Regions from separate parts of the Microbacterium sp. zg-YB36 genome, predicted to be linked through region 1. Evidence: predicted binding sites of a transcription regulator. Region 1 holds the regulator's gene; the other holds the start of a gene.

The links. Region 1 encodes LexA, which represses DNA repair genes until DNA is damaged. Its sites were predicted from a motif close to TCGAACANNTGTTCGA; they were not measured.
Region 2: the regulator LexA is predicted to act here: its motif matches at 5,063-5,078, upstream of NQ151_RS16000 (Rv2578c family radical SAM protein).

What each region holds. Positions count from the first base shown of each region.
Region 1 covers NZ_JANJFD020000012.1:21,525-28,617, forward strand. Annotated here, with positions in the region: gene NQ151_RS15100 (DUF1844 domain-containing protein) at 15-425, shown strand; gene NQ151_RS15105 (SseB family protein) at 582-1,367, opposite strand; gene priA (bifunctional 1-(5-phosphoribosyl)-5-((5-phosphoribosylamino)methylideneamino)imidazole-4-carboxamide isomerase/phosphoribosylanthranilate isomerase PriA) at 1,351-2,097, opposite strand; gene hisH (imidazole glycerol phosphate synthase subunit HisH) at 2,153-2,815, opposite strand; gene hisB (imidazoleglycerol-phosphate dehydratase HisB) at 2,812-3,423, opposite strand; gene NQ151_RS15125 (histidinol-phosphate transaminase) at 3,420-4,505, opposite strand; gene NQ151_RS15130 (LysM peptidoglycan-binding domain-containing protein) at 4,534-4,893, opposite strand; gene lexA (transcriptional repressor LexA) at 5,150-5,848, shown strand; gene NQ151_RS15140 (S9 family peptidase) at 5,999-7,093, shown strand, end outside.
Region 2 covers NZ_JANJFD020000013.1:44,863-51,955, forward strand. Annotated here, with positions in the region: gene NQ151_RS15985 (DEAD/DEAH box helicase) at 1-1,203, shown strand, start outside; gene NQ151_RS15990 (amidohydrolase) at 1,270-2,511, opposite strand; gene NQ151_RS15995 (glycosyltransferase) at 2,699-3,964, opposite strand; gene NQ151_RS16000 (Rv2578c family radical SAM protein) at 4,008-5,054, opposite strand; gene NQ151_RS16005 (M15 family metallopeptidase) at 5,167-6,213, shown strand; gene NQ151_RS16010 (acyl-CoA dehydrogenase family protein) at 6,401-7,093, shown strand, end outside.

The DNA.
Region 1 (7,093 bases):
GTGATGTGAACACGATTCCCCTTGGGCACGACGATCAGCCGACCTCCGGGAGTGCCCCGGATGCCGCAACCGAGGCCCGCTGGGAGGAGCAGGATCGCGCCGCCAACTCCGCGACCCGGGACATCGCCGACGTGCCCGCGGTCGAGGTGATCACCACGACCGCGGTGCACTTGATGAGCGCCGCCGCAGTGAAGGTCGGGCTCGCCGACGACCCGCAGACGCAGACCGACCTCGATGAGGCGCGCAAGCTCATCAACGCGCTGGCCGGCCTGATCACCGCCGGTGCCCCCGAGATCAGCGACATGCACGCCCGGTCGCTCCGGGACGGCCTGCGGTCGCTGCAACTTGCGTTCCGCGAGGCATCCGTCGTCCCCGACCCGATCGGTAAAGGCCCCGGCGAGAAGCTGACGGGCCCCGTCACCTGAGCGCCCGCGAGTGAGTATTCGAGCCCGCGGGTGAGTATTCGCATCCTCGAGTGAGTATTCGAGCCCGCGAGCGAGTATTCGCGTCGGCGTGAGTACTCACTCGGCGGCCGCAATACTCACTCGGCAGTACGAATACTCACTCGGCGGCGGGAATACTCACTCGGCGGGGCGGGTGAGCTTCACGGTCAGGGAATCGACCAGCACCGCGATACGGTCATCGGCGGCCCAGCGCGCGGCGAGCCGCTGCAGCACGGCGTCGAGCTCGGCCTGCTCCAGGCCGGCGACCAGCTGCAGCCGCACCAGCAGCTCGGGCCCGCGCAGCCGCGCGTCGGGATCGCCGGGCTCCATCGACAGATCGAGCACCGCCAGCTCTCCCCCGATGCTCTCCTGCAGTCCGCGGTACACCTCCGGGGACGCGAAGCTCGGCTCCCACTCGTGGCCCTGACCGATCGCCCAGACGGCGGGCCGGCGCAGCACGAACTCGGTCTCACTCGTCGGATCGATCACGATCAGGTCGGTGTCATCGTGCGCGGCGGCCACCGCGGTGCGCACACCGTCGGCAGGCACGGGGCGCGCGGTGGCATCCCACCGCTGCATCGCCGCGACCGAGCTGAACACCGGGAGCACCCGTCGCCCGTCCGGCGCGGCCACCGTCACGATCGACAGTTCCTGCGTCTTGTCGACGACCAGCCCGGTCGGCCCGACGCCCTCGTCGCCCTTCTCGGCGACGAGCGGAATCAGCAGCCGCGCGGTGCGGTACGCCTCGACGACAGCGGTCTGGTCACCGGTGCCGGCGCGGAATGCCTGCAGCGCCGCGAGCAACGAGGGATCGGCGGAGCCGTCATCGCCCGCATGCGGGTTTGACTGGAAGCTGCGGCCCTCCCACGGCACCCCGGCGGAGTCGCCGGTGTGCGCGCAGCCGGGCTCAGGATCCGGCGACATCCAGCGCCTCGGCGAGGGTGAAGGCCTTCGCGTACAGCGCCTTGCCGACGATCGCTCCCTCGACGCCCAGCGGCACGAGTTCGCGCAGCGCCGCGATGTCGTCCAGGCTCGAGATGCCTCCGGAGGCGACGACCGGCTTCGTCGTGCGCGCGGTCACGTCGCGCAGCAGCTGCAGGTTGGGTCCGCGCAGCGTCCCGTCCTTCGTGACGTCGGTGACGACGTAGCGGCGGCAGCCGGCCTGCTCGAGTCGGTCCATGACCTCCCAGAGGTCCCCGCCCTCGCGGGTCCAGCCGCGCGCAGCCAGGGTCGTGCCCCGCACGTCGAGCCCGACGGCGATCGCGTCGCCGTAGCGGGCGATGACGTCGGAGGCCCATTCCGGGTTCTCCAGCGCCGCCGTGCCGAGGTTGATGCGGGTGGCGCCGCTTTCCAGCGCGGCATCCAGCGTCCGGTCATCGCGGATGCCGCCGGACAGCTCCACCTGCACGCCCTTGACGTGCTTGATCACCTTGCGCAGCACGCTGGTGTTGTTGCCGCGGCCGAACGCCGCGTCGAGGTCGACCAGGTGGATCCACTTCGCACCCTGGCGGGCCCACAGCTGCGCGGCCTCGACAGGGTCGCCGTAGCTGGTCTCCGACCCGGCCTCCCCCTGCGTCAGGCGCACGGCCTTGCCGTCGGCGACGTCGATGGCGGGGAGGAGGATCAGCTCGGGGGTGGACGCGAAATCGTTCATGGCTCCAGGGGTGGTACAGGTTCGGTGGCGCGGCGAGGGCCGCGACGACACGATGTCAGAGCGTAGTCCGGGGCAAGGCGCCGATCCAATTGGACAACAGGCGGATGCCGGCTTCGCCCGACTTCTCCGGGTGGAACTGGGTCGCCGACAGCGGCCCGTTCTCGACCGCGGCCAGGAACGGCGCACCGTGGCGGCTCCAGGTCAGCGCGGGGCTCGGGAACGGCGGCATGACATCGAGGGTCCATGACTGGGCGGCGTAGGAGTGGACGAAGTAGAACCGTTCCTGCTCGATGCCGCGGAAGAGTACCGAGCCCTCCCCCGCCTCGACGGTGTTCCAGCCCATGTGGGGCAGCACCGGGGCGTCGAGTTCGGTGACGGCGCCGGGCCATTCGCCCAGGCCCTCGGTGTCGACGCCGCGTTCGACGCCGTGCTCGAACAGCACCTGCATCCCGACGCAGATGCCGAGCACCGGCCGGCCGCCGGCGAGGCGGCGGTCGATCAGCTCATCGGCGCGGCTCGCGCGGAGGGCGTCCATCACGGCGCGGAACGCGCCCACTCCGGGCACCACCAGGCCGTCCGCCTCGCGGACCAGACCGCGATCGGACGTCAGCCGTGCGTCGGCACCCGCCGCGACCAGCGCCTTGACGGCAGAGTGGACGTTGCCCGATCCGTAGTCCAGAACCGCGACGACGGGCCGATCTCCGTTGATGCCGGTCACAGAGCACCCTTCGTGCTGGGTACGCCCTGCACGAGCGGGTCGAGGGACTTCGCCTGGCGGAATGCGCGCGCGAAGGCCTTATACTCGGCTTCGGCGATGTGGTGGGGGTCGCGGCCGCCGAGCACCGTGACGTGCACGGTGAGGCCCGCGTTGAACGCGATCGCCTCGAACGTGTGGCGCACGAGCGATCCGGTGAAGTGGCCGCCGATGAGGTGGTGCTCGAAGCCCACCGGCTCCCCCGTGTGTACGAGGTAGGGCCGGCCGCTGATGTCGACGACCGCCTGCGCGAGCGCCTCGTCGAGCGGGACGAGCGCGTCGCCGTAGCGGGAGATGCCGGTCTTGTCACCGAGCGCCTCGCGGATCGCCTGGCCGAGGACGATCGCGACGTCCTCCACGGTGTGGTGCGCGTCGATGTCGGTGTCACCGGAAGCGCGCACGGTGAGATCGGTCAGCGAGTGCTTGGCGAACGCCGTCAGCAGGTGGTTGAAGAACGGCACGCTGGTGTCGATGTGGCTGCGTCCGGTGCCGTCGAGGTCGAGCTCGAGTTCGACGGTGGATTCGCTGGTCGCACGGCGCACGGATGCGGTGCGAGCCTCGGGACGGGTCATGACTTCGAGTCTACCGAGGCCAGCGCGTCGAGGAACGCTGTGGTCTCCGCCTCGGTGCCCGCCGTCACCCGCAGGTGACCGGGGATGCCGACGTCGCGGATCAGGATGCCGCGGTCGTACAGCGCCTGCCAGGTCGCGGCGGGGTCGTCCACCCCGCCGAAGAGCACGAAGTTGGTCCAGGACTCGTGGGGCTCGTAGCCGAGCGCTTCGAGCGTGGCCGAGATGCGGTCGCGCTGCGCGACGATGTCGTCGACCATGCGCAGCATGACGGGGGCGTGCCGCAGCGCGGCGGTCGCGGCGGCCTGCGTGAGGGCGCTGAGGTGGTAGGGCAGACGCACCAGGCGCAGTGCGTCGATGACCGCGGGGTCGGCGGCGAGGTAGCCGACGCGGGCGCCGGCGAACGCGAACGCCTTACTCATGGTGCGCGAGACCACCAGGCGTTCCCGCCCCGGCAGCAGCGACAGCGCGGTGCGCTCCTCGTGCGGGGCGAACTCGGCATAGGCCTCATCGACGATCACAATGCCGTGGCTGGCCTCGTACACCGCCTCGATCACATCCAGCGACATGGGCGTGCCGGTGGGGTTGTTCGGGGCGCAGAGGAAGATGACGTCGGGCGACGCGTCGGCGACCTGGGATGCCGCATCAGCCGGGCTCAGCGTGTAGTCATGGGCGCGGTGGCCCGCGACCCAGGTCGCGCCGGTACCCCGCGTGAGCAGCGGGTACATCGAGTAGCTCGGCGCGAAGGTGAACGCGGTGCGGCCGGGTCCGGCGAAGGCCTGCAGCACGTGCTGCAGCACCTCGTTGGAGCCGTTGGCCGCCCAGATCTGGTCGGCCGTCAGGCCGTGGCCGAGGTAGTCGGCGAAGCCCTCGCGCAACGCGGTGAACTCGCGGTCCGGGTAGCGGTTGATGTCACGCAGCGCCCGGGCGACGGAGTCGAGAATGTCACCGGCGACCTCATCCGGGATGGGATGGGTGTTCTCGTTGACGTTGAGGGCCACCGGCAGGGGTGCCTGCGGGGCGCCATAGGGGGTCTGGCCGCGCAGGTCGGCGCGGAGGGGCAGGTCGTCAAGACTCACGATCACCCCTCCAATGCTAGAGCGCATGGGAGGCTCAGTGGCCGGCGACGTACTCCAGCGGGATCGACAGGCGCTGGCCTGCGGCGAGGTTCGACGACTCCAGCGCATTCAGACGCACGATCGCGTCGATCACATCGCGCGGGTCCGCCTGGGGCGCGACCTCTTCGGCGATCCCCCACAGCGATTCGCCGGCACTCACCGTGACGGTCTCGAACGTGCCGGGGGGAGCCGGAGCATCCATCGTGGCGAGGGCACCGCCGCCGCTGAGGATACCGAAGCCGAGGGCGGCGACCGCCGGGAGTGCGGCGATGCCGGCGAGCACGCGGCGACCGCGCGGGGTGATCCGCAGTCGCGTCGTGGACGGTGCGGTGCCTGCGATCTCGATGGTGGTCATGGGGTCCTCCTCTGTGGCGATCTTCGCATCCGGCCCTCGGCCGGGAGAGCCGGATGCGAAGTTCTCTTCCGAAGTTATCTTCGATGTTCTAGGGTGTCAAGTACGAAACCTGCTCGGAGATCAAATCGCACGCGACACGCGTACACCTCGTCGCCGTGGCATCCGTCACCGGATACGGTTTCGATAGGAGCACCCCACCACGGACCTCCGACATTCGAAGACCGCTGCCCCGTGCGGCGAGACGGGAGAGGGCGAGATGACCGACACGACACCGGGCGGCCGCGAGCGCGCGCAGGAGAAACCGCAGACGCGCCGCCGCAAGAGCCTGAGCGACAAGCAGCTCGCCATCCTCGAAGTGATCCAGCGGTCGATCGCCCGCCACGGCTACCCGCCGAGCATGCGCGAGATCGGGGATGCGGTCGGGCTCAAGTCGCTGTCGAGCGTGACCCACCAGCTCAACCAGCTCGAACTGAGCGGGTACCTCCGTCGCGACGCGGGCAAGACGCGCGCGATGGAGGTGCTGATCGACCTCCCCGGCAGTGCCGCCGAGAACCCGGCCGATGCCTCCCCCGCGGTGGGCGACGCCGCCCTGGTGCCGCTGGTGGGCCGCATCGCCGCCGGCGTGCCGATCACGGCGGATCAGCAGGTGGAGGAGATCTTCCCGCTGCCGCGCCAGCTGGTCGGCAAGGGCGACCTGTTCATGCTGAAGGTCAGCGGCGAGTCGATGATCGACGCCGCCATCTGCGACGGCGACTGGGTCGTCGTGCGCTCTCAGGCCACCGCCGACAACGGCGAGATCGTCGCGGCCATGCTCGATGGTGAGGCGACGGTGAAGACCTTCCGCCAGCGCGACGGTCACACCTGGCTGCTCCCCCGCAACAGTGCGTTCGAACCGATCCTCGGCGACGAGGCCGTGGTGCTGGGCAAGGTCGTGGCGGTACTGCGCGCGATCTGATCGACGCACCGTCGACGACGACGAAGGGGGGATGCCGCTACGACCGCGGCATCCCCCCTTCGCATTGCCGCGTCATGCCCCCACGGTAGCCACGCGACCGGCGGCCGCGGTCGGATGTGACGATCTGTGTCCCCGCGTAACGTGGGATGTATGGTCGACGTCCTTCCGTACGGTTCCTGGCCCTCCCCGCTGTCTGCGGCCGACGTGTCCGAGGCCTCGCCTCGGCTGGAAGGCGCGCGCTTCGTCGGCGACGAGGTGTGGTGGGGGCAGACGGTGCCTGCGGAAGGCGGGCGCACGACGGTGCGGCGGCGACGGCCCGACGGCACGGTGTCGGACGTGCTGCCGGCAGGCTGGAACGTCCGCTCCCGCGTGCACGAATACGGCGGCGGCGCGTGGACGGCCTCGCCCGAGGGCCGGCTGTACTTCGTCGAGAAGGCCGATCAGCGCGTCTACGTCCATCGTCCCGGCGCAGAGCCCGTGGCGCTGACGCCCGCTGCCGGGGATGTGCGCTACGGCGGGCTGACCTGGCAGGCGGGCACCCTGCTGGCGGTGCGCGAGGACCACACCCGCGGCGAGCGCCCGGTGCGCCACATCGTGTCGATCGGGACCGCCGGCGTGGTCGAGGTCGCCGGTGGCAGCGATTTCGTCGCCCACCCCGCCCTCTCGCCCGACGGCCGCCACCTGGCGTGGATCGCGTGGGATCACCCCGACATGGCGTGGGACCGCGCGCGCCTGCTCGTCGGACGGCTGGAGGCGGGCCGGGTCGCGCAGCCGACGGTGATCTCCTCCGGCGTGACCTCGCCGTTGCAGCCGCAGTGGCAGGGCGATGACCGCCTCGTCTACGCCGACGACCCCACCGGCCGCTGGAACCTGTGGCGGGTCTCGCTTCCGGACGGCGAACCGGTCGCGGTGTCCCCCGCCGACGCCGACACCGGCGGACCGCTGTGGGTGCTGGGCCAGCGCTGGTTCGCCACCCTCGCGGACGGCCGCATCGTCGCGGTGCGCACCAACGGCAACGACGAAGTGGTGCTGATCTCCCCCGCCGGGCAGGCGCGCGCACTGGGGCTTCCCACCACCGCGGGCGTGTCGATCGAGGATGCCGCCGGGTCACGGGTGCTGCTCACCGGTGCCGGTGTCCAGCACCCCGCGGGCCTGTGGCTCGTCGACGTCGACCGCCCGGGCGAGGCGCAGCCGCTCGTGGGCGGCCAGTCGCCGTGGGATGCCGCGTGGCTGCCGCAGCCGCGA
Region 2 (7,093 bases), on a different contig from region 1:
CAGGCCGGCGAGGTCGCAGATGTGACATTCTCGAGCCTCGGGCTCGGCGACAACATCGTCCGCGTGCTGGCCGATCTCGGGGCACCGACCCCGTTCCCGATCCAGGCCGCGACGATCACCCCGATCCTCGAGGGCAAGGATGTGCTGGCGCGCGGTCGTACCGGCTCCGGCAAGACCATCGCCTTCGGCGCTCCGCTCGTGGAGTCGCTGCTGCGTTCGCAGGCCGGCAAGCGCCGTGAATTCGGTCGCCTCCCCAAGGCGCTCGTGCTGGCCCCGACCCGCGAGCTCGCGCTGCAGATCGACCGCACGATCCAGCCGATCGCCCGCAGCGTCGGCATCTTCACCACGCAGATCTACGGCGGTGTGCCGCAGGCACGCCAGGTCGGCGCGCTGAAGAAGGGCGTGGACATCATCATCGGCACGCCGGGTCGCATCGAAGACCTCGTGGCGCAGGGCAAGCTCAACCTCTCCGAGGTGCAGATCGTCGTTCTCGACGAGGCCGACCACATGTCCGAGCTCGGGTTCCTCGAGCCCATGCAGCGGATCCTCCGTCTGGTCGCAGACGGCGCGCAGAAGCTGATGTTCTCCGCCACGCTCGACCGCGAGGTCGCAGCCCTTGTCGACGAGTTCCTCGTCGAGCCGGCCGTCTACGAGGTCGCCGGTGAAGACCAGGACTCCAGCACGATCAACCACCGCATCCTGGTGATCGATCACCGCGACAAGGCCGAGATCCTCAACTCGCTGGTCGACCGCGCAGGCAAGACGCTCGTCTTCGCCCGGACCCGGGCGTACGCCGAAATGCTCGCCGAGCAGTTCGACGACCTCGGCATCTCGGCGGTCGCGCTGCACGGTGACCTGAACCAGGCCAAGCGCACGCGCAACCTGCAGCGCCTGACCGACGGTCGGGTCAACGTCCTGGTGGCCACCGATGTCGCCGCCCGCGGCATCCACGTCGACGACATCGACCTGGTCATCCAGGCCGACGCCCCCGACGAGTACAAGACGTACCTGCACCGCTCCGGTCGTACCGGTCGCGCGGGCCGCGTCGGCACCGTCGTCACTCTCATCCCGCGTCAGCGCCGTCGGCGTATGACCGAGATGCTCGAGCGCGCCGAGATCGACGCCCCGTTCGACGAGGTGCGTGTCGGCGACGACATCCTCGAAGAGCTGGCCGGCCGCCAGCTCGCCGAGGTGGACGCGTAAGCAGCCCCACCCCGATGCGCCGATCGCCTGCCCAGGCGGTCGGCGCATCGTCGTTTCAGGCCGGTGTCACGCCGGCAGCCAGGTGCGCGTCGCGGTGACCAACGCGGTGACACCCATCGTGAGCGTGGGCTCGATCACCGGCGCGTAGTGCGGCGAGTGGTTGGACGGGACCTTCAGCAGTGCCGGATCCGTCATGTCGCCCGTCGTGAACAGCGAGGGGTCGGCACCGCCGAGCAGCCAGTACGACAGCGGCACACCGGCGGCCGTGGCGAGGATACCGACGTCTTCGCTGCCCGCTCCCGCCCCCGGGTCCATCACCTTGTCCGCGCCGAGCCATGTGGCGAACGCGTCGAGCGTCTTCGCCAGCGCCGCCGCGTCGTTCACCACGACGGGGAACCGCTCGATCTCGGTGATGGTGGGCTCCTGCGGCGCGCCGGCCGTGGTGGCCTCGCCGCGGACGATGCGGTCGACGCTGGCGAGGATGTGATCGCGCACCGTCTCGGTGTAGCTGCGGATGTTCAGTTGCAGCTCGGCTTCGTTGGGAATGACGTTCGCGGCATCCCCGGAGTGCACCGAGCCGACCGTGAGCACGGCGGTGGCGGTGCTGGGGATTTCGCGGGAGATGATCGTCTGCAGGCGCAGGATGGTCTCCGCGGCCATGACGACAGGATCGATCGACGCCTCGGGCATGGAGCCGTGCGCGCCGCGGCCCACCAGGCGCACGCGCAGCGAGTCCGAGCCGGCGTACGACGCCCCGGGGTGGCCGGCGATCTTGCCGGCCGGCAGGGGGGCGACGTGCTGGCCGAGCACCACGTCGGGCTTGGGGAACTTCTCGTACAGACCGTCGTCGACGAGCGTCTGCGCGCCGGCACCGAGTTCCTCGGCGGGCTGGAACACGATCATGAGTGTGCCCGACCAGCTCCCCTTGTCATCGGAGAGCACTTTGGCGGCGCCGAGCATGCAGGTCACATGCATGTCGTGCCCGCACATGTGGCCAACTGGCACGACCTTGCCGCTCGCGTCGGTCGCCGTCACCGTGCTGGCATACGGCAGTCCGGTGTCCTCCTTGATGGGAAGGGCGTCCATGTCGGCGCGCAGCAGCGCCGTCGGACCGTCGCCGTTTCGCAGCAGACCCACCACGCCGGTCTTGCCGACGCCGGTCGTCACCTCGAACCCCAGCTCCCCCAGACGCTTCGCGGCGATGCCGGAGGTGCGGTGTTCCTGGAATCCCAGTTCCGGGTGGCTGTGCAGGTCCCGGTACAGATCTGCCAGGGCGGGGTCTACGGTGACGTTCTCGTGCGCTTCCATCGGGGATGCTCCCTTCGTCGCTTGCGGATTCTGCCCTGAGTCTGCGTCGCCGTCGACACCGGCACAAGGCACCCGGCGGGCGCCTCCCGGCCGGTCACCCCGCTCCCCAGCACAGGTGATCTCGCCGGTACAGGACGATTTCAGCCGGATCGTCCTGTACCGGGGAGTCCTCCTGTCGCGGGGAGGGCTACGCGAGCGCCGCCACCAGCTCCGCGGCCCGAGGCGCCCCGCCCAGGCTGCGCAGCTCCGCGCCGACGCGGGCGGCGCCGTCCCGGTACGACGGATCGCCCGCGACGCGGCGATACCCGGCCGCGATCCGTTCGGCGGACGGTGTGCCGGTGCGCAGGTTCACCCCCGCGCCGGCCCATGCGACCCGTGCCGCGATCTCGGGCTTGTCCAGATCGCCGCCGCCGATGACGAGCGGGATGTCGTGCGCCAGCGCCGCGAGCGTGCCGCCCCAGCCGCCGTTGGTGATCATCACCTGCACTCGGGGGAGCAGCTGCGCATAGGGGATGAACCCGGCCACGCGGGCATTGTGTGGCACCGGGAACGGCAGGGTGTCGTGACCCCGGATGCCGGTGGTCGCCACCACGATGACGTCCTCGCCGGCCAGCGCCTCCAGGGTGGGACGGATGAGATCGCTCGGATCGATGTTCTGCGTCCCCTGCGTGACGCAGACGACGGTGCGGGATTCCAGGTCGCTCCACCACTGCGGCGGCGCGAACCCGTCCCCGGGCGACCGGGCGACCAGGCCGACGAAGTGCAGGTGGGCGGGGCGGTCAGGTCGGGCGAAGTCGAGGGCAGGGCTACCGCTTGCCGTCACCAGCTGCTGCGACATCACGGTGGTGTTGAAGTCGCGACGGGAGGGCGGCAGCCCCGCGGCATCGCGGGCGCGTGCGAGCGGTTTCTGCAGTGGGCGCCCGAGCAGCCGCGCTGCGATCACACGGAGCGCGGCATCCCTCGCCTTCGTCAGCGGATTGGTGCCGGGGACCAGGCCCACGCCGCTGGGCGGGCCGAATCTGCTGGGCATGTAGGGCGGCAGCACGGCGACGGTCGCCCACGGGCAGCCGGCCTTCTCGGCGAACAGGGCCGTGCCGACCGACAGCTCGTCGCCGGCGATCACATCCCACGGCTCCCGCGACCACTCCGCGGTCAGGTCGGCGACCTGTCCCGGGGCGGTGTTGATCATGCAGTCCTCGACGTTCACGAGGAGCTGCGCGAGGCCCTTCTTGCCGACCAGCCGCGGAAAGGTCGCCGCCATGTCGTGCTCGTCGAAGTCGGGCGCCTCGGTCCACGGCACCGCGCGGGCGCCGACGGCGCCGATCGCGTCGCGGAACGCGCTGCCGGTGTAGAACCGCACATCATGGCCGCGCGCGAGGAGTTGTTCGGCGACGGCGAGCATCGGGGTGACGTGGCCGGTGAAGGGCATGGCGGTGAGCATGATGCGAGCCATGCGCAACATGGTGCACCCGGATGCCGGCGGGCGAAAGGCCGCGTCAGAACAGCGTCGCGGCGGCCGCCGCCTGGCCGCGCGAGGTCGTGACGATCGGTCCCGGCCGCGCCGGGCGGACCGGCTCGTCGTCCTCCGCGCCGCCGGCCAGCCCGTGCAGGCGCAGCAGCGGCCGCACTCGGCGCGCCAGCCAGACCCGGTACGCCTTGGGAGCACCGACGGATGCCCCGGGGTACAGGCCGCGGTACGACGAGACCAGTTCGGGGTGCTCGCGGGCGAGCCACTGCATGAACCACGGCTTGACGCCGGGGCGCAGGTGCATCGCGCCCCAGACGATGCGACCGGCGCCTGCGTCCCTGATGCGCCGGAGCGCATCGTCGAGCACCGCCACCGAATCGGTCAGGTGCGGCACGATCGGCATGAGGAACACCGTGACCCGGAAGCCGGCCTCCCTGGCGGCCCGCACGGTGTCCAGCCGGGCCTGGAACGACGGCGCCCCCGGCTCGATCGCGGCGCGCAGCGCCTCGTCGGGAACGGCGATCGACATCGCCAGCGACACAGGCACGGATGCCGCGGCTTCCCGCAGCAGCGGCAGGTCGCGGCGGATGAGCGTGCCTTTCGTGAGCACCGAGAACGGGGTGCCCGATTCGGTGAGCGCGCCGATGATCCCGGGCATGAGCCGGTACCGGCCCTCGGCGCGCTGATACGGGTCGGTGTTGGTTCCCAGCGCCACCGGCTCCCGCGCCCATGACCCGCGGCGCACCTCGCGGGCGAGCACGTCGGCGACGTTGATCTTCACGATGATCTGGGAATCGAAGTCCCTCCCGGCATCCAGATCGAGGTACTCGTGCGTGCCACGAGCGAAGCAATAAACGCAGGCATGACTGCACCCCCGATACGGGTTCACCGTCCAGTCGAAGGGCATCGCCGAGACGGCGGGCACCCGGTTGAGCGCCGACTTGCACTGCACCTCGTGGAAGGTCATCCCGGCGAACTCGGGCGTGGTCACCGAGCGCACCAGGCCGTCGATGCGTTCCATTCCGGGCAGGGCGTCGGCATCCACCACTCCCAGTTCCTGACCTTGCCACCGCATCGGTCCATGGGAACAGATCTTCGAGAGTATGTCAACCGGGGCGGATGATGGATCGAACGGCGCGCTGGGTTCCGATGCGAGCGCGGGGACGCGTAAAGGGGACAATGGGGAGGTGACGGATCCCGAACCGCCGGTGTACCGCCGTGCCCCGCGCGCGGCGGTTGCGCCGCGGCAGCCGGCGCGGCGCGCACGGCGCAGTCGTGCCGCGCGCCGACGGGGAGCGATCGTGCTCGCGGTGCTCGCGGCGCTGGTGCTGTGGGGCGGGATCGCACTGTCCAGCGCTGTGCTGGCGCCTGTGGCCGAGACCGGCCCGAAGGACGGCGTGCCGGTCGGCACGCGCGCCGCGCCGGCGGCCACGACGCTGCCGGTTCCCACCATGCGCGGCGCGGAGCCGGTGGAGCAGGTCGAGGCGGCACCGGCCGAGCCCGAGGTGACCGACGGGATCTGCGTCGAGGCCCAGGTGACCGAGGCACTCGCCGCCGGCGACGACCGCGCCGTCATCGCCGCGGCGGGTGGCGCCGAGGCGTTCCGTCAGGCGGTCGCCGAGGGAGCCGCGCCCTGTGTCGACCTGACCGATCCCGCCCGGCTGTGGATGGTGGTCAACAAGCAGCTTCCCTATGCGCCGCTGGAGTACGCGCCGTCGCCGCTGGTCTCCGCCGGCGCCATGCCCGGCGGCAATCAGGCGATCCTGCGGGCGGATGCCGCCGCCGCGCTGTCCGAGATGGCCGCCGCCGCCGAGGCTGCGGGCCGCGAGATCGGGGTGCAGAATGGCTATCGCTCGTTCGGGATGCAGCAGTCGATCTATGCCGCGCATGTCGAGGACCGCGGCGTCGCCGGGGCCGACCTCGTCAGCGCCCGACCCGGCTTCAGTGAGCACCAGTCGGGGCTGACCGCCGACGTCGTCGCCTGCGACGGCGTGTGCGGGCACCTCGACGATCTCGCCGGCACGCCCGCCGACCGGTGGATCCGCGAGCACGCGTGGGAGTACGGCTGGATCGTCCGCTACGAAGAGGGCTACACCGCCATCACCGGCTATGCGCACGAGCCGTGGCACCTGCGCTTCATCGGCGTCGACCTCGCGCGCGCCTACCGCGAGGGCGGTTTCCACTCCCTCGAGGAGTTCTTCGGGCTCCCCGCCGCACCCGACTACGCCGACTAGCGGCATCCCACAATCCCGCGGTACTCAGTTCCGCACATCGCGGCATTCAATCCCACAAACGGGTGTGTTCGGGCGGTCCCAGAGCCTAGACTCGCCTCGGCAGCGTCGCCCTTCGGCCGGCGGTGCCCCACCGAGACGTCTGAGTACCCGGCGGCGCCGCCGCCGAAAACCTGAAGGGGGCCTGCGCATGGAGCGGGACATCTACGACGAAGACCACGACGCGTTCCGCGAGGTCGTCCGCGAGTTCATCAAGCGGTACGTCACCAACGAGAAGCGCGAACAGTGGGATGCCGACGGCGAGATCGACCGAGCGACGATGCTCGCAGCCGGGGAGTCGGGCCTGATCGGCCTGTCGGTGCCCGAGGAGTTCGGCGGCGCGGGGATGCTGCAGGACTACCGCTTCCGCACGATCGTCAACGAAGAGGTGATCGGCGCCGGAGCCGGGTCCCTCGCGGGGGCCTTCGGCATCCAGGACGACCTGGCCGTGCCGTATCTCGTGCACATGGGCACGCAGACGCAGAAGGAGAAGTGGCTGCCTCGCATGGCCACCGGCGAGGTGCTCGGTGCACTGGCGATGACCGAGCCGGGCGCGGGCAGCGACCTGCGCGGCATCAAGACCACCGCCAAGAAGGTCGACGGCGGCTACCTCGTCAACGGCGCGAAGACGTTCATCTCCTCCGGCAAGACCGCCGACATCGTCGTGACCTTCGTCAAGACGGGGGAGGGCACCCGCCCGGACGCCTTCAGCCTGCTCATCCTGGAGAACGGGATGGCAGGCTTCGACCACGGCAAGAAGCTGCACAAGATGGGCTCGCACGGTCACGACACCGCCGAGCTGTCGTTCACCGACGTGTTCGTGCCGGAGGAGAACCTCATCAGC